One region of the Cobetia sp. 29-18-1 genome, then DNA from elsewhere that is predicted to be linked to it. Evidence: riboswitches for the same ligand, from Rfam matches in the RefSeq annotation. Region 1 holds a riboswitch; the other holds the start of a gene.
The links. A riboswitch is a leader RNA that binds a small molecule or an ion and turns the genes downstream of it on or off. The one in region 1 is predicted to bind thiamine pyrophosphate.
Positions count from the first base shown of each region.

Region 2: another riboswitch for thiamine pyrophosphate. It lies ahead of QD208_RS13970 (ABC transporter ATP-binding protein); the one in region 1 lies ahead of tenA (thiaminase II).

Region 1 is NZ_JARWKS010000002.1:174,930-186,665, reverse strand. Features, by position in the region: gene QD208_RS02565 (lysophospholipid acyltransferase family protein) at 1-414, shown strand, start outside; gene QD208_RS02560 (PQQ-dependent sugar dehydrogenase) at 485-1,816, shown strand; gene QD208_RS02555 (TIGR04283 family arsenosugar biosynthesis glycosyltransferase) at 2,334-3,044, shown strand; gene QD208_RS02550 (TIGR04282 family arsenosugar biosynthesis glycosyltransferase) at 3,037-3,762, shown strand; TPP riboswitch at 3,898-4,024, shown strand; gene tenA (thiaminase II) at 4,171-4,830, shown strand; TPP riboswitch at 4,988-5,128, shown strand; gene thiC (phosphomethylpyrimidine synthase ThiC) at 5,255-7,264, shown strand; gene QD208_RS02535 (peptidylprolyl isomerase) at 7,394-7,672, opposite strand; gene QD208_RS02530 (phasin family protein) at 7,873-8,241, opposite strand; gene QD208_RS02525 (nuclease-related domain-containing protein) at 8,709-10,004, opposite strand; gene QD208_RS02520 (GNAT family N-acetyltransferase) at 10,134-11,465, opposite strand; gene QD208_RS02515 (DUF4190 domain-containing protein) at 11,569-11,736, shown strand, end outside.
Region 2 is NZ_JARWKS010000018.1:68,565-80,300, reverse strand. Features, by position in the region: gene QD208_RS13980 (potassium/proton antiporter) at 1-834, opposite strand, end outside; gene QD208_RS13975 (hypothetical protein) at 972-1,937, opposite strand; TPP riboswitch at 2,103-2,216, shown strand; gene QD208_RS13970 (ABC transporter ATP-binding protein) at 2,275-3,027, shown strand; gene QD208_RS13965 (ABC transporter permease) at 3,024-3,791, shown strand; gene QD208_RS13960 (ABC transporter substrate-binding protein) at 3,955-5,259, shown strand; gene QD208_RS13955 (MFS transporter) at 5,396-6,664, opposite strand; gene QD208_RS13950 (alpha/beta fold hydrolase) at 6,661-7,485, opposite strand; gene QD208_RS13945 (LysR substrate-binding domain-containing protein) at 7,651-8,559, opposite strand; gene QD208_RS13940 (YeiH family protein) at 8,774-9,826, shown strand; gene QD208_RS13935 (GrxA family glutaredoxin) at 10,004-10,270, shown strand; gene QD208_RS13930 (monovalent cation:proton antiporter-2 (CPA2) family protein) at 10,485-11,736, shown strand, end outside.

The DNA.
Region 1 (11,736 bases):
CCGGGCCGTGGCAGCGGCGTCTTCGCCGACTTCTATGGCCGCCCCGCCTATACCGCCACCCTGCTGCCCAAGCTGGTGGCGAGAACCGATGCCCGCGTCGTCACCGGTGTCGCCCAGCGTCTGGAAGATGGCCATGGCTTCGCCATCCACTTCCTCGCTGCGGATGAGGGAGTCTATTGCGAAGAGGAAGTCGCCTCGGCACGCGGGGTGAATTCCTCGGTGGAAGCGGCGATCGCCTTGGCGCCGGCCCAGTATCAGTGGGAATACAAGCGCTGGCGCAAGAGCCCGCAGGAAATGGAGCAACAACCGGGCTGGCAGGAAGCCCGCTTCTACGCGCGCACCTATTCCTTCTTCTCGCTCAAGGGCTGGCGCCGCTATTTCAAGCATCGCCGCAAGGCCAGCAAGCGCGGCTGAGGGCAACACTGGCGGATCAAGCCATCAGCTCCCAGACTGAATGCGCATGGCTCAATGACAGGAGGCAAGGATGCCGATCGAGACTCACACCGCTCACCTCACAAGCTCATCGCCCCGGCGCCCCTCCTTGCCCCGGGCAGTATCGACACGCCTGCCGGCAAGTCTGGCGACACGCCTGGTCGCAAGTGCCGCGGCGGCCTGTCTCGCATTGTCTCTGCCTGCCCAGGCAGAGGCAGAGACAGAGGCCGCTTCCTCGCTGTCGCTGGTGAGCGCTCAGCAAGTGCCCAGTGATGCCCCTGCGCTCAAGCTGCCTGAGGGCGCCACGCTCGAGCGGCTGGCCTCGCTCGACAGTCCACGCATGCTGCACCTCACTGATGCTGGCGAACTGCTGATCGGCTCGCGGGCCGAGCGTGTCTATCGCGCTCAGCTGACGCCGGACGGCAGCCTCCCTGCCGTGAAGACGCTGGTCGAACTGTCGGGCTACCCTCACTCGCTGGTGGTGCGTGGTGACAAGCTCTATGTCGCGACCACTGCAGCCTTGCTGGTCGCCGACTATTCACCCGGCGAGTCTCTCACCCGCGATGACTTTCGTGAGCTGATCGCCCTGCCCGGCGGCGGTGGCCATAACTCGCGCACCTTGAGTCTCGGGCCGGATGGTGGCCTCTATCTGGCGCTGGGCATCCAGGGCAATTGCTCGAATCAATACCTCGCAGGCAGCGAGCAGGGCTACTCCTTCAGTGAACGCCGCGGCGGCGTGCTGCGCCTTGAGGAATCCGGCGATGCGCCGCACTGGCAGCCCTGGGCCAGCGGGCTACGCAACCCGGTAGGCCTCGCCTGGCAGCCAGGTAGGGAAGATGAGCCGCGTCTGCTGGCTACCAACAACGGCCCCGACCACTGGGGCTATGAGCAACCCCGCGAACTGGTGGTTGCTGCCCGCGAAGGCAGCTTCCATGGCATGCCCTGGTATCAGTGGGTCGATGGCCGCTGGCAGGCGGATGACTGCATCACGAGCGATTCACCGCGTGAGCGTGACGAGATTGCGCCGCCGCTGGCCGAGATCCCCGCTCGCAGTGCACCGATGGGAATCGCGGTGGTAACGCCAGAGCATCCATTGGCGGCAGACATGGATGTCGTGGTGGCAGTCCACGGCAGCTGGGGCACGGCGCCCTCCGGCAACGCCGCGGGTGACCCGGCCAGCCGCCGTGAGCCTCGCCTGCTGGGCCTCAAGCTGGCGACGCCAGACACTGAAGCACGCCTGGTGCCAGTGCTGACCGGCCTGCAGGACAGCAGCAGCGGTCAGCGCTGGATTCGCCCGCTCGATGTTCTGTTCGGCCCTGATGGCAGCCTGTACTTCACCTCGGATAGCGGCGCGGCTGGCCTCTATCGCCTCACCTTCGATTGATGGCCTGACCTCCAGCAGAACGGGCTTTTGATAATCGAGGCCCTGGCCCTTATTCACGCGCTCTCTCCAAGCCCTCTTGTCCAAGCACTCTCTTCAGGCTCTCTTTCCAGGAGCTGCTTGGCAGAGGGCCTATGGAGAGGGCCTATAAATAGGGCCGATGAATGCAGCGCTTGCCTGCTACAGATACTGAAAACCTGCCTTGCATGCCCCGCCTGCGAATTACAGGAATGTAGTCCTGTGCCCTCGCATGCACCCAATGGCCAGCTAGGCATTGTGTGGCCATGGAGCGACACTGGGTCGACGCCAAGCGTTTATTGAACGATGACGCGCTGATAGAGCCTATCTCGCCCGTGCATCCAGCCTACGAACTCCTGCGTATGATCCAACGAATACGCCATCGTCGGAGCCTGCCGCCATGAACCAGCAGCCACCCCCAGCATCACGGACGTCCGCCAGCCGGGACTCCCTGTCGAGCACATGCACGCACCTGACGCGCGCTCCCTGGCTGAGCATCGTGATGCCGGTGCATGACGAGGCAGCCGGCATCGTGCAAACCCTGATTGCCCTGAGTCGCCTGCGCGCGGGGGGTGACTGTGAAGTGATCGTGGTGGATGGTGGCTCGACGGATGGCACCCCCTCACTGGCCCGACCGCTGTGTGATGCCGTGCTGAGCAGTGAGCCGGGCCGGGCACGCCAGATGAATGCCGGAGCCGCGCGTGCACGCGGAGAATGGCTGCTGTTTCTGCATGCCGATACCGACTTGCCCGACAATGCGCTGGCATTGCTCAAGGAGGCCATCACGACGCATCGCCGCAGCGACTGGGGCCGCTTCGATGTCAGCATCAAGGGCGAGTCGCCGTGGTTACCGATGATCGCCGCCATGATGAATCTGCGCTCGCGGCTGACCAGCATCAGCACGGGCGACCAGACCCAGTTCGTGAAGCGCTCGACCTTCGAGGCCATCGGCGGCTTTGCCGACATGCCACTGATGGAAGATATCTGGCTGAGTGCCCATCTCAAGCATCTGACCCCGCCAATGAACCTGACCGCGCGTGTCACGACCAGCGGTCGACGCTGGGAGACCCACGGCGTCTGGCGCACCATCGTCAAGATGTGGGGACTGCGGCTGGCGGCCTGGTGTGGCGTCTCCCCTGCACGCCTGGCACGCCTTTACGGCTATCGCGCCGCGGCGCAGGCCTGTGAGCAGCGCGGCATGCCACATGCGTGATGCGGTGTTGCCTACCTTGCCCACCGCTGATGCCGCGTCAGAGGTGCGCCCGACTCTCATCATCTTCGGTCGCCTGCCCATCGCCGGCCACTGCAAGACACGCCTGATCCCCGCACTCGGCCCCGAGGGCGCAGCTCGACTCTATGCGCGGATGCTGAGCCATATCGTTGACCACGCCTGCGCCGCGCGCCTCGGCAAGGTCGTGGTGATGCTGACGCCCTCTGCCGAGCCGTCGAGTCAGGCACCTGAACAGGCGGCTCTGCGGGCAGCGCTGGAAGCCCGGCTGCGAAGCGTTGTCGATGCCACTGCCGACCTCACCTTCGAGGCACAGCCGCAGGGGGAGCTCGGTGAGCGAATGTCCCGGGCCATGGCCCGACATCTGCCCGAGGGGCCGGTGTTGCTGATGGGCTCCGACCTGCCAGCGCTGGATAGCCAGCGGCTGCGCGAGGCAGCCCACAGACTGCGCACTCACGACGCGGTGCTGCAGCCCACCGACGATGGTGGCTATGGCTTGATCGGCCTCAAGGCGCCCTGCCCGCAAGCCTTCCTGCTGCCCCACTGGAGCCATGCCCATGTCTGCCGGGACACTCTGGCGCTGCTGGCCCGGGCGGGGAGAACGGCCGCTTGCCTGCCGACCAGCTGGGATGTCGATGAGCCGCGTGACCTTGCGCGACTGTCGCGCCACCTGCCGGCACTCATGGCCGACCTTGCCGCTTGAGACTTTCCATAAATAAGCCCGCTTGAGGCTCATCACAGGTTCGGCATGCCTCCCAAAGTCGTATGCATTTTTGCTCACACTGCCCTTCTTCTACGCCGCAGGGCTGTTACACTCGCTGCATCGTGACTCACATGTCACAGCTTGACGGGGTGCCGGTAAGACCGGCTGAGATGTCATGCGCAGGCAACGTCCTTGCGTGAATGACGATCCCGCCGAACCTGATCCGGCTAGTACCGGCGTAGGGATCAAGCGCGAAGCGATGCCACTCGATATCGTCACCACTTTCTCACGGTGACTGTCGGCACCTCCCCCGCTTTTCCCCTGCTCCTGTTCCGGTACTGGCCACGCTTGCGCCAGAGACCTGCCGCCCCATTACGGGTCGTCAGCACGCTCACCGAGGGATGCGTCATGCCTAGTTTCAACGACCTGACCAGTGCCTGCGCCGAGGAATGGCGTGACTATCTCGAGCACGACTTCGTTCGCCAGCTGGGCGAAGGTCGTCTGCCGGAGGAGTCCTTCCGCCATTACCTGCAGCAGGACTACCTGTTCCTGATCCACTTCGCGCGTGCCTGGGCGCTGGCCGCCTACAAGAGCCGCACCCTCGCGGAGCTGCGTCAGGCCACGGCCAGTCTCGACACCATCCTCAATACCGAGCTCGATCTGCATATCGGCTACTGCAGCGAGTGGGGCATCAGCGAGGATGACCTGAGCGAGCTGCCGGAATCCCGCGCCACCCTGGCCTATACCCGTTACGTGCTCGATTGCGGCCAGCGCGGCGACCTGCTCGATCTGCACGTGGCGCTCGCGCCCTGCCTGATCGGCTACGGCGAGATCGCCGAGTGGCTGCTCGATCAGGACACCACCGAGATCGAGAACAACCCATACGCGGACTGGATCGCGATGTACTCAAGCGATGACTTCAAGGAAGCCGTCGAAGCCGAGCGCGAATGGCTGGATGCGCGCCTCTCGGAGGTCTCGGAGCGCCGACTGGGTGAGCTGGTCGATGTCTTCCGGGACGCCACGCGACTCGAGATCGACTTCTGGCAGATGGGCCTCGATCGCGCTTGAGTCATCACAGACTGACGTCCCGGCACTCGCCATGAGCCGCTCGGGATGACGCCATCCCCATGGATGGCACGACTGACAGGCCAACAGAGCCTGGATGCGAGAATGCTCCCCGTGGCAAGCCTGACGCTTCGGGCAACACCCTCGCATTGAAATCTGCACACGCTTGACGGGGTGCCGGTGGAACCGGCTGAGATCCTGCATGCATGCTTCGCCGCCCTGACGCGCGAGCTTGCCAGCAAGGGGTCCCGTGGAACCTGAACCGGTTAGGACCGGCGTAGGAATCAAGCTGATGGCCAGCCGCTGCGCGCGGCCGCCTCGCTCCCGGGCCACCTGCTGGCAAGGAGTCGGCGACGACCATCCTCTCCCTGCGCACGGTCTTCCCATGATGACGTCAGCCGTGACGTCGCCCTTTGAGGAGACCTGCATGAGCACTGCCCCGACGACACAAGACCCGCAAGCCACCAACGCCGCCGAGTCACCGCTCGCCTCGCAGCCTGAGGCTGCCCCCAAGGCACGCGCGCGCGCCGGTCGCAAGGATGGCAGCCGCCATCTCGCCAGCGAAGCACGAGTCGACGCCGCCGCCATCGCGCCGCTGAGCGGCTCGCGCAAGATCTATATCGAAGGCTCCCGTCCGGACATCCGCGTGCCCATGCGCGAGATCGGCTGCTCGCCGACCCAGACCTCCAGCGGCCTGGAAGAGAACCCGCCGATCGTCGTCTACGATACCTCCGGCCCCTACACCGATCCGGCGGTCGAGATCGACATCCGCCGGGGCCTGGCGCCGCTGCGCGAGAAGTGGATCGAGGAACGCGGTGATACCGAACAGCTCAATCAGCTGAGCAGTGAATATGGTCGCGTGCGCCAGGCCGACCTGCGCCTGTCGTCCCTGCGCTTCGAGCTGGACCACCGCCCGCGTCGTGCCCTGCCGGGCAAGAATGTCACCCAGCTGCACTACGCGCGCCAGGGCATCATCACCCCGGAGATGGAATACATCGCGATTCGCGAGAATCAGCGTCGTATCGCGCTGCGTGAGGAATATCAGGGCAGCGAATCCGTCGAGAGCATTCTGGGCCACCAGCACCCGGGCCACAGCTTCGGCGCCAACCTGCCCGACGAGATCACCGCCGAATTCGTGCGTGAGGAAGTCGCATGCGGCCGCGCCATCATTCCCGCCAACATCAATCACCCGGAAAGCGAGCCGATGATCATCGGCCGCAACTTCCTGGTGAAGGTCAACGGCAACCTGGGCAACTCGGCGGTCACCTCCTCCATCGAGGAAGAGGTCGACAAAATGACCTGGGCGATCCGCTGGGGTTCCGACACCGTGATGGACCTCTCGACCGGCGCCAACATCCACGAGACCCGTGAATGGATTCTGCGCAACTCTCCCGTGCCCATCGGCACGGTGCCGATCTATCAGGCGCTGGAGAAGGTCGATGGCGTGGCCGAGAACCTCGATTGGGAGATCTTCCGCGACACGCTGATCGAGCAGGCCGAGCAAGGCGTCGACTATTTCACCATCCACGCCGGCGTCCTGCTGCGCTATGTGCCGCTGACCGCCAGCCGCGTGACCGGCATCGTCTCGCGCGGCGGCTCGATCATGGCCAAGTGGTGTCTGGCACATCACGAGGAAAGCTTCCTCTATCGTCACTTCGAGGACATCTGCGAGATCTGCAAGGCCTACGACATCAGCCTGTCACTGGGCGATGGCCTGCGCCCGGGCTCGGTGGCCGATGCCAATGACGCCGCCCAGTTCGGTGAGCTCGAGACGCTTGGCGAGCTGACCAAGATCGCCTGGCAGCACGATGTCCAGGTCATGATCGAGGGCCCGGGTCACGTGCCGATGCACCTGATCAAGGAGAACATGGACAAGCAGCTCAGCGAGTGTGACGAGGCGCCCTTCTACACCCTCGGCCCGCTGACCACCGACATCGCCCCGGGCTACGACCACATCACCTCCGGCATTGGTGCCGCGATGATCGGCTGGTTCGGCTGCGCCATGCTCTGCTACGTGACCCCCAAGGAGCACCTGGGCTTGCCCAACAAGGACGACGTCAAGACCGGCATCATCACCTACAAGATCGCCGCGCATGCCGCCGATCTGGCCAAGGGCCACCCGGGCGCGCAACGCCGTGACAATGCGCTCTCCAAGGCACGCTTCGAGTTCCGCTGGGAAGACCAGTTCAATCTGGGCCTGGACCCGGACACCGCGCGCAGCTTCCACGACGAGACGCTGCCCAAGGACTCGGCCAAGGTCGCCCACTTCTGCTCCATGTGCGGGCCGAAGTTCTGCTCGATGAAGATCACCCAGGAAGTGCGCGATTACGCCAATGAGCATGGTCTGACCGGCGATGCCGACAGCGTGATGGCCGGCATGCAGGAGCAGGCCGACAAGTTCAAGCGTGAAGGCAGCCAGCTCTATCAGGAGGTCTAGCCAAGTGCCTGACGCACAGGAAGGCTGACATTCCGAGCGACACAAAAAACGCCCCGACCAGTGATGGTCGGGGCGTTTTCGTCACATCCTGCCACACGCTCATGACATCTCATGAGCGTGACAGAAGGCTCACGTGCGGCTGGTGACTTCCAGCAGGTGATAACCGAACTGGGTCTTCACCGGGCCCTGCACGGTGTTGATCGGGGCGCTGAACACGACTTCGTCGAATTCCTTGACCATCATGCCCGGGCCGAAGGCACCCAGGTCGCCGCCACTGCGGCCGGACGGGCAGGAGGAGTGCTCGCGAGCGGCATCAGCGAAATCGCGGCCGTTCTCGATTTCGGTCTTGAGAGCTGCACACTGTTCTTCGCTGGAAACGAGAATATGACGCGCTGTGGCCTGTGCCATGTCTATCACCTGTCACTGATCGAATAAATGCCGCCGGCAATCACCGGCGGCGTGGCAGGTCATTGTGGCCCAAGGCAGCGCTCGCCGCTAGCGTCGCGCGCCTCCCCACCTGCTCAGCGATATCCCAGACACGCGAACGCCCACCCGGAAGACCGGATGGGCGTTGGGGACGCTCGCCTGAGAGCGTCGGCAGCAGTCGCTTACTTGGCGACTTTCTGCATGGCCTCGGAGGCGGACTTGGCGTTGCTTTCTGCCAGTTCCTGACCTTTCTTGGCGTATTCCTGGTTCAGCTCGACCACTTTCTGGGTGTCGTTCTGCAGCTTCTCGCCCAGAGTCTTGACGGTTTCCTGCTGCTCCTTGACGAAGTTCTTCAGACCTTCGCTGTCCTTGATCTCGAGCATGGAACGCGCCTGGGTCAGGGAAGCATCAGCATAGGACTTGGTCAGTTCCATCTGTGCGCCGATCAGCTTCTCGCTGTAATCGATGCTCAGGGCGCTGAACGCACGCAGCGGAGACAGGAACATATCGTCGAACTGCTGAGCGGACTTCTCGAAGTTGGCATTGAACATGTAGGCACCCTCCAGGGTATTGGCATCACGCTGAAATGAACCGGAGCGTTGCTCCGTTCGGTTATCAGGACTGAACCGGGCTGGTGCACCGTAGTGACCGAGCCATCATTATCAAGCCGTCACTATCGAGCCGTCGCGGTCAGATAGTGCTATCGACCAGGTTCCATCCTCGCTGCAACGCAGCATAAGACAGTCTTTGTTGCACTGCAACATCAAAAACATCGCAACGACTGATCTGTACGCCCTGGTTGATGCAGTGGCTTGATTGCACTGGAGAAAAACAATCAGAAGTTGAAAAGAAAATTGACGCCTTGGGGCCCCGTCATGCCACACACCACGCCCTGGAACGCCAGACTGGGCCAAAGTGCTGGGCCATAGGGCTGGGAGGATAAAGGGCTAGGACAGAGGGCTGAGGCAGAAGCCCGAAGCTGAAAGCCTGAACTTGAGGATAGCGCCGTGCTGCTGCCTCACTGGCATGAGGCGTCGCGACAGCGTTTGCAGAGCAGGCGCCCGCCCAGCGCGCGTGCCTGATCTGCCTGGCGACAGAAGTCGACACTCTGGGTGGAAAGCCATCGCCGACAGCCCTGACAGCGCGGCAAGCCTTCCTCATCCTGCGACTGGGCGGAAGACGCGCCTTGCTGATTGTCGGCCGCAGCACCCGGCTGCTCGCCTGCCGCCTGCGGGCTAGCGGGGCCTTCTCGGCCATCCTGATCCAGAGCCTGGTGCCCGGGCTGCCAATGCGCGGCCTGCAGCCCTCGGCCCCCAAAACCGCACTGCCGTTTCAGGGCAGCCGTAGATGTCACGCCACGCTGGACCGCCAGCGTCGTGTCATCCGACGCCCCTTCCATGTCATCGGACTCTGCCGCCATGGCAGCGCTATCGCCTGAGGCCCGCGCCAGTTCTTCAGGCGATAGCGGCGGTTGCCATAGATAGGCCAGCGGGGATACCTGAGTGGCAGCGTCGCCATCCGTCGCGCGCGTGCCAGCGGCCAGGCCCAGCTCCGCCACCCAATCCGTGTTGGGGGCCACATGCTGGGTGGCGATGGCGCGCCCCAGCTGGCGCAGGCGGCGCTGATCGAGGCGGTGGGTAAAACTGCGCAGCCGTGTCACGTAAGCGGTCTTGCCGCTCACCTGCAGGCACTGACGCTTGAGGCGCGCGAAGGACAGCAGCGCACGACTGTCCACGATATCTTCCGGCGGCCGGCTGACCTGAGCCGCATCGGCCACCACGATGCGATAGCGCAATTGCGGCTGCAGGGTCATCCCCAGGCGCACAGGCAACAACGAGGAGGCCTCCAGCCATTGCACGATGGCGCGGCTACGCTCAGGGATCGCCTGCAAGGGACACGGCGTCACGGCATGCGCCATGACGCCATCTTCGCCTGAGGGTGTCTCGCCGCCCTGCGCGACTCGTCCGCTATGGGCCAACAGCTCACCGAAGGGGGTGATCGAGAGCGTCAGATCAAAACAGGAGGCATCCAGCACCCAGACCTGCATGAGGCTGTTGATCAGCAGGTGATCGATCTCGATCACGCCCTCTGCCTGCGCCAGCCGCACATCATGCAGCACGACCCAATCATCCCGCGTCCCCAACAAGGCATCCAGCTGGCTTGCCAGCGCACGGCGACGCGCCTGACGGGCACGTATCGCACGCAGGGCCTCCAGCACCTTGTGGCGCTCGGGCGCGGCAAGCGCAGCATCCTGCGCCAGCACCTCGAGCACCAGCAGGTCGTATTCCCGTGAATCGCAGTCCTTGATCAGCATGGGCGCCTCTGGATTAGAGCATTCATATATAACTCAGTGTAGTGCTCTATTCGCAATCTTTCTTGCCTCTGACTCCGCGGGAGAATCCGCCAGCGGATAGCGGATGACAGTGAAGAAGGCTGAGGGTCATCACTCCTGCGCTGTCTGAGGCGCGGCCTCCCGGTAGGGCAGCATTGCCGTCACCTGCTGACGCGCCTTGCTGAGCCAACGTGCCTCCTCCTCGACCGCCTCTGCCACCGCCTCCTGAAGCCCGGGATGCATCAGCCAATGCAGCGACCCGGTGGCATACGCCGCGAAACCGCGACTGATCTTGTGCTCACCCTGGGTGCCGGGATCGAAGCGCTTGAGCCCTCGCTGCAGGCAGAATTCGAGCCCCTGGTAATAGCAGACCTCGAAGTGCAGACAGTCGGCATGGACTTCGCTGCCCCACCAACGACCATACAGGCAATCACTGCCGATCAGACACAAGGCTGCCGCCACCGGCGCGCCCTGCTCATCTCGCGCCTGCACCAGCAGCAATCGCTCGGGCATGCTGCGCCTGAGCTGCTGGAAGAAATCGAGCGGCAGATAAGGGCGCTGGCCGCGCTCGAGATAGGTCATGCAGTAGCAGCGGTAGAAGGCCTCGATATCGTCAGAGCCAATCTGCGCTCCCTCGAGCCTGGCCAGCGTGAAGCCTTGCTCGGCGACCTTGCGCCGCTCGCGCCGGATCTCCTTGCGCCGTTTGGAACGCAGACTCTCAAGCCAGGTGGCAAAGTCCGGCTCGCCGCGTGACTGCCAGTGATATTGCATCCCGGGACGCGAAATCAGCTCCGGAATCGCCGCCTGCCAGTCTTGCCGCTCCTCTGCCGAGACAAACAGCAGATGAAACCCGCTGTGCTCATAACGACGTAGCGCGCTACCCGGCTCAGCCGCGGGTGCGATGCCAGCCTTGAGATGCGGCCATAACCACTCAAGCAAGGCACGCCGGGCTGCGGGCGACGCCAACTGTGGCGAGGTGACAAGGCGTGGGCCATCGCTGGGAGTGAACGGCACGGCAGTCAACTGCTTGGGATAATAGCGCCCACCCGCCTGCTCCAGGGCCTCCGCCCACTGCTGGTCGAACACATATTCGCCACGCGAGTGCAGCTTGAGATAGCGCAGCAGCCCCGCCAGCAAGCGGCCGTCGGCGTCGCGCACTACCAGATGGGCAGGATGCCAACCACTGCCGGCGCTGGCCGCACCGCAGCTTTCCAGCGCGCTCAGATAGGCATGTTGCAGGAAGGGATAGTCATCGCCTGCCAGCGCATTCCATTCACTGGCGGTGAGGGCGTCGAGGGAATCCAGCACCTCCAGGCGCCAGCCCTGTTTCTCTGCGGTACCTGCGGCGCTCGCAGCCTGCTGCTGGCCTGTTGCCGACCCTGTCGCCGCCTGAGCCGCCGACCCTGTCGCAGCCTCATCCTCTGCCTGCCATTGCCCTGTCACCGTACTCTCCTCATAGTCTTGCCATGCCTACCACTGGTGCAGACATGCCGCACAACCCAGGACATGCTAGTGTGTCGTCATGATGCAGGACAACGAGACCCACATGACAGAGACTCCCACGCCGCCCGACGATACGTCCACGAGCGGCTCACAGCCCCAGGGGCGCGCTCAAGAGTCCTCGCAAGGGCCCTCTCAAGGGCCTTATGCGCCGACCCCGCCCGCGCAGGACACCCACGCCAGCACGAATCTCATGGCAGTGGCCGCCTTTGCC
Region 2 (11,736 bases), on a different contig from region 1:
CGAGAGATGCGCCAGGCCATCATGCACCGGCAGGATGTGCTCCAGATGCCGCCCGGGGTGATTGCCGATCATCAGGCCGCACAGATAGATGGCGAGGAAACCGCTGCCGCCCATCTCGTTGGTGGTGGCGAACAGGCTCAAGCCCAGCGCCAGCGCCAGCAGCGAATAGAGGCCGGGCGCGAGGTCCAGATAGCGCATCAGACGGGCGATCAGCCAGCCGCCGGCGATCCCCATGGCGGCGCCGACACCGAACTGCAGCAGGAAACTCATGATGCCCGACGCGACGCCGGATAGCTGACCGGTCAGGATCTCGGCCAGCGTGATGGTCAGGAAGATCGCCATCGGGTCGTTGGTGCCGGACTCGATTTCCAGCGTCGCACCGACACGCTCATTGAGGTGAACGCCCTGGCCGCCCAGCAGCGAGAAGACCGCCGCGGCATCGGTGGAGCCGACGATGGCCCCGACCAGCAGGCCTTCGATCAGGGTGAGATCAAACAGCCACATGGCCAGAAGGCCCACCAGGCCGCTGGTCATGAAGACCCCGACGGTGGCCAGCACCAGCGCCGGTTTCAGGCCGGCACGAAACGTGGACAGCCGCGTGCGCAGGCCGCCATCGAGCAGGATGAGCGCCAGCGCCAGGTTGCCGATCATGTAAGCGGATGAGGCGTCATCGAACTGGATGCCCAGCACGCCATCTTCACCCGCCAGCATGCCAAGGCCGAGGAACAGCAGTAGCAGCGGCATGCCAAGACGCGCCGAGACGCGGCTGGCCAACACGCTCAAGGCGATCAGCGTGCCTGCCAGCAAGAAATAATAATTCAGGTTCTCTACCACGAGTGCTCCCCCGCCAAGCCCTACATCAGATCTCGAGTGACGTCCACGACGACTCACCCACAGTATTCCATGTCAGCGATGGGGCTGCAGAGAAATTTCACACCTTTCATGTACTTGCAGCGTGAAGCACGCGGATTTCACGCCAGGCTGCGCGGCGAGACCCAGGCCGGGGCTGCCGCAAGCTCAGCATAGGACCGCGGGCCGAAGGCCTCCATCGCCCACAACAGCGCACGACACAGCTCACGCTGGCCATCGAGATCGATCATGCGCCCATGGCGCGAATAGCCCTTCATGAAGGCCTGACGCTGCTCCGGCGTTTCCAGCAGCAACTCCACCAGCGCCCAGTCGAACTCGATCGGTGCCCACACCAGCGCCTCCCAATCGCTCCATACCCAGCCGGTGGCGGCGCACAGATATTGATCGGCGCGCATGTCCGGCAGACACCACACCGCGCGGGTCGGCGCCGGGTAGGTGCGCTTGAGCAGCGTGCCAAGCTCCGCGCGACGCGGGTGATGGGCGAGATAGCGCGTGACGCGGGTATTCCAGTGCAACAGCGGCATCGGCTGCGCCAGCGGTTGGCCGAAGCCCGACACCGTATCCTGATGCAGGCGACCGAGCTGGTCGCCCAGCAGCTCACAGAAGGTGATGCTGAGATCACTCGGCTGCCCGCTGGACCACGGCAGGTGCCAGATGGGCGCGCCATCGAGACGCCCCAGAAAGGTCAGGGGCAGTGGCGGAATCGGCAAACGCGCGGGCAAGGCGCCCGCCAGTCGCGTCAGGCCCTCCGGCGTCGCCCAGCGATCGGCGCCGAAGACCCCGCGCATTGCGCGCCAGAAGGGGTCATGGTCTGGGCCGGTGCGCGCCAGCTTGATGAGGCCGGGCGTGCCGCCACGCTGGCGCCATAGCCAGTTGGCGCTATCCGGCCAGGCGAGCGCCAGCGGTTCGAGCGGTTGACCCAGATAGGTCGAGAGCCGGCGGGTCAGTGACTCCTCGGGCCAGCCCCTGGGCACGGGACGCGGCTCGCCCACGGCCTCAGCCGTGCTCGGCCGCCGCGGGGGAACGGGATAACTGGAACAGGTCGAGAGATCCGGTGTGTCGGGCATGATGATCTCCTTGGGCTACACGTCTTGTTACAGTAATGCTCAGCATACCCAAGGCGTGGCACATCGGCATAGTCCGTTTCGCACGCCACCTCTGCCCTGCCCACCTGACCCGCCCCCCTGACCCGCGCCGGACAAGACACCGGCAAGACAGTGACGTTACACTGTCGGCCTGGATGGGGGTGCCCGAGGATGGGCTGAGAGCCGCAGCGATACGTCGCGCGACAACCCCTGGAACCTGATCCGGTTGATACCGGCGGAGGGAATCCCCGACGCGTGCCCTGCATGGCGCGTCACCTGTTTCCTCCTGCCGGCATGCCGCCTGACCACGGAATTGCCTGTGTCGCTGGGACTCACCCTCAACAACGCACGAATCGATTACGCCGGCCACACGCTGTTCCGCGATATTTCCGCGCGTCTGGAGGCCGGTAGCTGGACGGCACTGCTGGGGCGCTCCGGCTGCGGCAAGAGTTCGCTGCTGCGCCTGCTGGCCGGCCTGGAGATGTCAGACCTCCACCAGCTCGACCTCGCCACCGATGACGGTCAGCCGCTGACCGACCGCGTGGCCTGGATGGCGCAGCAGGACCTGCTGCTGCCGTGGCGGCGCGTCATCGACAACCTGTGGCTGGGCGATGACCTGCGCCGGCGGCCGCGCAATCGCAAGCTTGCCCATGAGCTTCTGGCCGCGGTCGGGCTTGAGGGCCGTGAGCAGGCCTGGCCGGATGCCCTCTCCGGCGGTCAGCGCCAGCGCGTCGCCCTCGCCCGCACGCTCTACCAGCAGGCGCCGGTCGTGATGATGGACGAGCCGTTCTCGGCGGTGGATGCCATCACCCGTCTGGAGCTGCATGATCTGGCCAGCCGCCTGCTCAAGGGCCGCACCGTCCTGATGGTGACCCATGACCCGCTGGAGGCATTGCGCCTCGCCGATCAACTGCTGGTGCTGCGCCCCTCGAGCCTCCCGGGCCACGGCGCCGAGCTGGAACGCCTGCCGGGGCTTGGCGCCGCACGCCCGGTGCCGCTGGATGACCCGGCCCTGCCACCGGCGCAGGCGCAACTGATCGCCCGCCTGCGCGATAGCGAGGAGGCCGCATGAAACGTCTGCACGCCATGCGTCACCTCGTCATCAGTGCGCTGCTCCTGCTGGGGCTTTGGCAGCTGATCATTGTCGTCACCGCCGTACCGCCCTACATTCTGCCCACGCCGCAGGCCGTGCTCGAGGTGCTGATCCAGAAGGCGCCGCTGCTGGCCCATCACGCTGGCGTCACCATCAGCGAGATACTGGCCGGGCTGGTGCTGGGCATTCTACTCGGCCTTGCCACCGCGCTGGCGCTGGCCTTCATTCCCCGCCTGCGCCGCACGCTGCTGCCGATGCTGCTGATCAGTCAGGTGATACCGCTGTTCGCGATCGCGCCGCTGCTGGTGCTGTGGCTCGGCTATGACATGCTGTCCAAGGTGGTGATGGCGACACTGATCATCTATTTCCCGGTCGCCTCCACCGGCTACGACGGCCTGCGCCAGACCCGACAGGGCTGGCTGGATCTTGCCCATACCCTGGGTGCCAGCCCATGGCGCCGGCTGATCCACATCCAGTTGCCCGCCGCGCTGCCGGCACTGGCCTCCGGCATACGCATGGCCGCGACCGCCGCCCCCATCGGCGCCGTCATCGGGGAATGGGCCGGTGCCAGTCAGGGGCTGGGCTATCTGATGCTTAACGCCAACGCGCGCATGGAGATCGACCTGATGTTCGCCGCCCTGCTGGTACTGGTCGCCTTCTCCCTGCTGCTCTATTTCTCGCTGGATGCGCTGCTGCGCGCCCTGATGCCCTGGCACCGCGACCGGCTGACACGCCTGAGCTGAGGCGTTCAGGGCTCCGGACAGACACTGCATGACCGCATGACCGCAAGATCGCAAGATCGCGTTATCGAAAGACGCAACGACGCTCGACACAAATTGCATGAGCCTGACGACTGCCGCCCACGAACGGCAGCACCACTACCCTGTGATCACAAGGAACTCCGCCATGTCTCTTTCGTCATCGGCGCCACGGCGCAAAGCGCAGCCGACACGTTCACCGCGTGCCTCACTGCTGTCCACCGCCTTCGCCACCCTGCTGACCACGCTGTGCCTGAGCAGCCTGCCAGCCACCGCCATGTCGGCCCACGCCGCCGACGCAGAACCCGCCACCAGCACCCAGTCAGCGCCGGAAATCGTCGCTCAGCAGGCCGAGGTCGGGGTGAACGGCGACTCACCCGCCTCGGCGCCGGTGGCAAGCCAGGAAGCCGTGGAAGCGACCGCCGGCGCCGCCAAGCAGGCCAAGAACGGTGCTGAACCGGCCGCGGAAGCCCCGCCAGCCGCCAGCGACGAACAGAGCGCTGATGCTGACTCGAAGGACGTCGCCGAGGACAACCCCAAGGACGCTGCCACCGCCGAGCAGCCGCTGACGCAGTTCAAGGTCATGCTCGACTGGTACACCAACCCCGGCCACGCCCCGCTGGTGCTGGCGCAGGAGCTGGGTCTGTTCAAGAAGCACGGCCTTGATGTCGAGCTGATCGCCCCCGCCGACCCGAGCGTGCCGCCCAAGCTGGCCGCCGCCGAGCGCGTCGACATCGCCATCAGCTATCAGCCGCAGCTGCACCTGCAGATCGATCAGGGCCTGCCGCTGGTGCGTATCGGCACCCTGGTCGCCACGCCGCTGAATGTGGTGGTGGTGCGCGCCGACAGTGACATCCAGTCGATCGCCGACCTCAAGGGCAAGCGGGTCGGCTACTCGGTGGGCGGTGTCGAGGAAGTGCTGCTCTCCACCATGCTGCAGCATAGCGGCCTGACGCTGGATGACATCACGCTGACCAACGTCAACTTCTCGCTGACGCCGTCACTGCTGACGCGCAAGGTCGATGCCGTCACCGGCGCCTTCCGCAACTTCGAGCTGGCCCAGATGGCCCAGGAAGGCGTCAAGGGCCGCGCCTTCTACATCGAGGAAGAAGGCGTGCCGACCTATGACGAGCTGATCTTCGTCGCCAACAGCGACAGCTACGAGCGCAAGCAGGCACAGTACGCCGGCTTCCTCGCCGCCGTCGGCGAGGCCACCGCCTGGATCATCAATCACCCGGACCAGGGCTGGGAGATGTTCCGCGACTCCGACCCGGCACTGGATACCGAGCTCAACAAGGAAGCCTGGTACGCCACCCTGCCGCGCTTCGCGCTGCGTCCTGCCGCGCTGGATGCCGGCCGCTATCGTGACTTCGAGGACTTCCTGTTCGAGCGCGGCATGATCAAGAAGCGCCAGTCACTGAGCCACCTGGCCGTCGACGTCAACGCGCCCTGAGACGTTGAGCGCCCAGAGCTCTTGAAACGCTGAGCGCTTGCGCGCCCCATGCAAAACGCCCTGCCGGAGATTCCGACAGGGCGTTTTGGGTTCAGGACCGGCTCACTCTCGCCGTCTTGTGCCTATTCGACAAGCGTTAGCGGCGTGCCAGGCGACGCGACAGCCACAGGATCTGCAGCGGCTGGATCACCAGCGCGATCATCAGCACCGCGACCAGCAGCGGCATGCCTTCCAGCGCGCCGCTCGACGTGCTGACCAGCAGTCCGGCGCCCACATAGCTGCCGGCGGCGGAGCTCAGATGCTGCACGGCACTCTGGGTGCTGGTGAAGGCTGCCCGCTCGTGGTCGGCGGGAATGAAGCTGTTGAGCGTATTCTGGGTCACACGCCGCGCCGACGAGAACAGCATGTAGGCGCCGAAGCCGATCCAGATCAGCGACGGCCCCGGCGAATGCAGCAGGAAGGCCCAGCCAACCAGCGCCGTCATCAGGCAGGTGATGGTGCCCGGCCAGACACAGCCATAGCGATCACACAGCCGCCCCGTCAGCTGCATGCCGACCAGCGACAGCCCGCCACCGATCATGTAGAGCCCACCGAGATCCTCGCGCGGCAGGCCCAGATTGAACAGCAGATAGCTTGCCAGGTTGGGAATCACCAGGAAATTGCTGAACATCGCCGTGGCGATCAGCGCCAGCCCCAGGCGATGGTCGGGCTGGGCCAGGATGTTCAGGATCGTGGTGCCCTTGCGGCTGCGCTGACGCGTCTCGGGGTTATCGAGATGGCCGCGGATCGGCGGCAGTATCCAGGCCAGCAGCCCGCATACCAGCAGCGCCAGCAGCGCCACGGCGCGAAATGGCGCCTGCCAGCCGAAGCCCTGCGACAGCCACAGCGCAAACGGCAGCCCCAGCACCGAGGCCACCGAGAAGGCACCCATCACCAGGCCCATGGCGCGCCCCCGGCGTACTCCCGGCACCACGTCGATCACGATGGCCAGCGCCGTCGCCGCCGCCGGCCCGCCGAACAGGCCGCCCAGCATGCGCGCCGCCAGCAGGGTCTCGAAGTCGGTGGCGAAGCTGGCGATCAGGTGACAGAGCGCCGCGCCGAACAGGAAGCCCAGCACTGCCCAGCGGCGATCGAAGCGATCGGCGTGTCGCGTCCACAGCAGGGTGCCCACCGCGGCGGCCAGCGGATAACTGCCGACGATATAGCCGAGGTGATCCAGCGGAATGCCCAGCGAGGTGGCAAAGTCGGGACCCAGCGCCATCACCATGGTGAAGCCCATGATGACGGCGAACTGCAGCAGGGTGACCAGCGCCACCACCAGGCGCTCGTGGGTGGTCACCGGCGGGATGACCCGCTCGCTCGCGGCCGGCTGACGATTTTCGGAGTGGCTGCTCGGCGTACTCAAGCGCGTGCGACGCGATCAAGGAACGTCACCACCGCCTGCTGGAACTCGCTGGCACGCTCGGCGTGCAGCCAATGGCCGGCCTCCAGCGAGTCATCTTCCAGCGCAGGAAAGTGTTCGCGCATCGTCGCCAGGCCCTCGGCCTGCACGTAGTTGGAGCGCGAGCCCCACAGCAGCAGCGCCGGCAGCTCGACCGGCCCCTGGCCGTGCGGCGCCTCGACGATCTGCGGGTAACCCGCCGCGATATGGTCCAGCCCGACGCGCCAGCCCATGGCGCCATCGTCGAGACGCACCAGATTGGTGGCGAGGAACTGGCGAATGGCCGGGGTATCGACATGCTGCGCCATCACCGTGTCGGCCTCCTTGCGTGAGGCCGGGCGCGCGTCACGCACCGCCTCGAAGGCGGCAAAGATATCGTCATGCCCGTGGCCATAGGCGACCGGCGCGATATCGGCGACCAGCAGGCTGCGCAGACGCTCGGGCGCCTCGAGCGCGACCTGCATGGCGACCTTGCCGCCCATCGAGTGGCCCAGCAGGTCACAGCGCTCGATGGCGAGGCGGTCGAGCAGCGCGATGACATCCGCGGCCTGCTCGGGGTAGCTCATGCCGGCCACGTGCGGGCTGCGGCCGTGGTTGCGCAGATCCACCGCGATCACGCGGCGTGTCCGCGACCAAGACTTGATATGCGAACGCCAGTTGTCGGCACTGCCGAACAGGCCGTGAAGAATGACCAGCGGCGTCGCGTCCTGCTGGCTCGTTGTCTGTTCCTCGGCGCCATCACGAGCATCGCTCTCGTGGTAATAAAGCTCGACCGTTGTGCTCATCATCATCTCCATGGACGCTAGACAGACCGTTACGCTCCCCGTGGCTCAGGCGCAGTAGCGTGGCTCAGCGGCGTGGCTCGGCGGCGTGGCTCGGCGGCAGCCGGCTCGCGGGGAGCGCCTATGTTAGCAAACTATCAAGCGCGCGGCGGCTTCGTCCTCGACGCCTCAGCGCGGGCTGGCTTCCAGATAGACCTTGACCGCCTGCCACAGCGGGCTGCGGTAACGCTCCGGGTGCCACAGCATCGAGAAGCGCCGCTTCAGGTTGAGCTGGGGCGTGGCCAGCACCACCAGCTCGCCACGCGCGATCTCGGCCGCCACCGACAGCCGCGACAGACACCCCAGCCCCAGCCCGGCGAACACGGCCTGCTTGATGGCCTCGTGCTGACCCAGCTCCATGCGCACCTTGAGGCGCTCGATCCGCCCGTGCAGTGCACGCTCGAAGACCGCCCGCGTGCCCGAGCCCCCCTCGCGCAGAATCCAGTCGGCGGTGGCGAGGTCCTCATCGCTGAGCGCCACGCCGCGCACGGCCAGCGGATGGCTCGGCGGCGCCACTACCACCAGCTCATCCTCGCGCCAGGTCTGGCTCATCAGGCGCGGCGCGTGGCAGTCGCCCTCGATCAGGCCGAGTTCCGCGTCATAGTTGAGCACCGCTTCCACCACCTGGTGGGTATTGCGCAGGCGCAGATTGAGCTCGGTGCCCGGATGTTCGCGCATGAAGGCCCCCGCCAGCCCCGGCAACAACCAGGTGCCGATGGTGGCACTGGCGGCGATTTCCAGCTCGCCGCGCAGGTTGCCATCCACCACGCCGGGCTCACGCGCCTCCAGCTCCAGCGCGTGGGTCTGCTCCAGCAATTGCTCGGCGCGCGCCAACAGGCGGCGGCCATTGGCGTTCAGGGCCAGGCGGCGACCGAGGCGCTCGAACAGCTGCACCTCGAGGTGACGCTCAAGCTCGGACAGCCCCTGACTCGCCGCCGATTGCGACAGGCCGATCTCGCGCGCCGCGGCACTGACGGAGCCGTGGCGGGTCACCGCCACGAACACTTGCAACTGGCGCAGCGTGATGTGGATCTGCATATCGGTTTTTCCGGTATGTAATAAAAGAATAATCGACTAACTGCCGAATAATATTCCCGAATAGACTAATCATCAAACCAGAGACACTAAGCAAGCGACGCAGGCTCAAGCGCCCTTGCCGATGACAGCCGTGCACCACACGCCAGCGCACGACCCATAACAAGACAGGCCATGTTCCGCACGGGATAGGCCACCTTCCTCAAGGAGAATGCTCATGGACGCACAGACCCTGACTCCCCCCGCCACTGCCGAGCGCTTGCGCCGCATGTTGCCGGGCCTCGCCCTGTGTGGCGGCCTGACCCTGGTGGGACTGGCACTGCATTCCATTCCGGCGCTGGCCTCCACCGGCATCAGCCCGCTGGTCTTCGCCCTGCTGTGCGGTATCGTGGTCGGCAACCTGCCGATCACCAGCCGTCACGCCGCGGCGCTCTCCCCGGGGCTGCATATCGCGACCAAGAAGCTGCTGCGTCTCGGCATCATCCTGTTCGGCCTCTCCATCACCCTGCAGCAGATTCTCGGCCTGGGCTGGAGCGTCGTCTTCCTCGATGTGCTGGTGATCACCGCGGTGCTGAGCAGCGGCTACTTCATCGGCACGCGCTGGCTGGGGCTGGACCGCGACACCGCACTGCTGACCAGTGCCGGTTCCGCCATCTGTGGCGCCGCGGCGGTACTGGCGACCGAATCGATGATCAAGGCACGCCCGGCGGCCACCGCCATGGCCGTCGCCACGGTGGTGCTGTTCGGCTCGCTGGCAATGCTGGCCTACCCGCTGCTCTACCCGCTGAGCGGCATGCATGAAGGCCTGTTCGGCATCTATATCGGCTCCACCATCCACGAGGTCGCTCAGGTCGTGGCCGCCGGTGAAGCGGTCGGCCCGGACGCCCTGGCCAATGCGCTGATCGTCAAGTTGATGCGCGTGATGATGCTGGTACCCTTCCTGCTGCTGTTGCCGAAGCTGTGGGCCATGCGTGCCCGCACCGAGGGCGATGACCGCGAGACCGGCGGCAGCATGACGATTCCGTGGTTCGCGCTGGGCTTCATCGCCATGGCCGGCATCAACAGCACCGGCGCGATCCCGGCGGCAGTGCACTCAAGCCTCTCTACCCTCGGCAGCGTGGCACTGACCATGGCCATGGCAGGCCTGGGCGTCGAGACTCGCATCGATCGTCTGCGCTCACTGGGCATGAAGCCTTTCCTGCTCGCGCTGATCCTGTTCACGCTGCTGATCGTCGGTGGCTTTGGCGCCAATCTGCTGCTGATGGGCTAATCCTCAGCACGGCAGTGATTGATTGCCCCAATGACTTTGGTAGTACGGCTCAATTGGCAAACCCGGGCAGGCTCAAGCACAATGGCGGTCATCCATTACTCACCGGCAGTGCCGGCGCCATTTTCTCGGCCCACCCAGTACGGGCTGAACGAGAGTCACGAACCTTAGGAGAGTCTCATGCTTGCAGTCATTTTCGGTCGTCCGGGTTGCCCTTTCTGTGTCCGCGCCAAGGACCTCGCGGAAGAGCTCACCGCCAAGCGCGATGATTTCGACTTCCGCTACATCGACATCCATGCCGAAGGCATCAGCAAGGCCGACATGGAAAAGACCATCGGCAAGCCGGTCGAGACCGTGCCGCAGATCTTCGTCGATCAGACCCACATCGGTGGCTTCACCGAGTTCAACCAGTACGTGCAGGACGAAGCTCTGATGCCGCAGGCCTGATCGCCGCCATCAGCCGCTTCACTGCTGAAGCCCTCGCCATTGGCGGGGGCTTTTTTGTGCCTGCGTCACCGCCTCCCGCCCCTGGTCACGACGCTTACTCGCACCACAACGCTGTGCACAGGGTCGCGTCTTGCGCACCTTGCCGCTTGCGACAAAAGGAGGGGCCAGCGACAATCGCTGCCTTCTCCGCCCGTGTATGTACAAGGACACGCACATGAACATGTTGATGGAAGGCGCCGTGCTGCTGGGGTGCGCGGTGGTTGCCGTGCCACTTTTCCAGCGTCTGGGCCTCGGCTCCATCCTGGGCTATCTGGCCATCGGGGTACTGCTGGGTCCGTCGTTGATCGGCTTCATCTCGGAGCCTGGCGAAGTGCTGCACTTCGCCGAATTCGGGGTCGTCATGCTGCTGTTCATGATCGGTCTGGAACTGGAGCCCAAGCGTCTGTGGGACATGCGCCTCAAGCTTGCGGGCCTGGGCAGCGCCCAGATGCTGCTGTGCGGCGCCCTGCTCACCCCTGTCGGCCTGTGGCTGGGGCTGGAATTGCCCGCCGCCGTGTTGCTGGGCCTGATTCTGGCGCTGTCCTCGACCGCCTTCGCGCTGCAGGTATTGAGCGAGAATCAGCAGCTGGCGACGCCGCACGGCCAGTCGACCTTCGCCATCCTGTTGTTCCAGGACCTGGCGGTGATCCCGCTGCTGGCCCTGATGCCGCTGTTCGCTGACAACTTCGATGCCTCCACCGGCACCAACTGGATCGGCATCGCCAAGGGCATCGGCATGATCGCGGCGGTCATCATCGTCGGCCGCCTTGTCGTACCGCGCCTGCTCAAGATGGTCGCGCGCAGCGAGATCCACGAGATCTTCACCGCCGCGGCCTTGTTCGTGGTGATCAGCACGGCGCTGCTGATGGAATGGGTGGGCCTGTCCATGGCCCTGGGCGCCTTCCTGGCCGGGGTGCTGCTGGCCGATACCGTCTACCGTCACGAGCTGGAAGCCAACATCGAGCCCTTCAAGGGGCTGCTGCTGGGGCTGTTCTTCATGGCCGTGGGCATGTCGGTCGACGTGTCGCTGGTGATGGAGCGTCCGCTGACCGTCCTGGCGCTGACGCTGGCGCTGATGTTCGGCAAGGTCATCGTCATCACGCTGGTCGGACGCGTCGCACGCCTCAAGATGGCCGAGGCCCTGCCGCTGGCGGCGGTCCTGTCACAGGGTGGTGAGTTCGACTTCGTGCTGCTGACCGCCGGCATGGCCGCCGGCATCTTCGATCAGACCCTCACCAGCCTGGTGATCAGTGCGGTGACCCTGTCGATGGCTGCCACGCCCTTCCTCTATCGCTATGCCCACCACCTCGGCGCCACCAGCGAAGCCAAGCGTCCCTATGATGAGGACTTCGGTGAGGAGACGCCGCAGGTGGTGATCGCCGGCTTTGGCCGCTTCGGCCAGATCAGCGCGCGCATGCTCAAGAGCC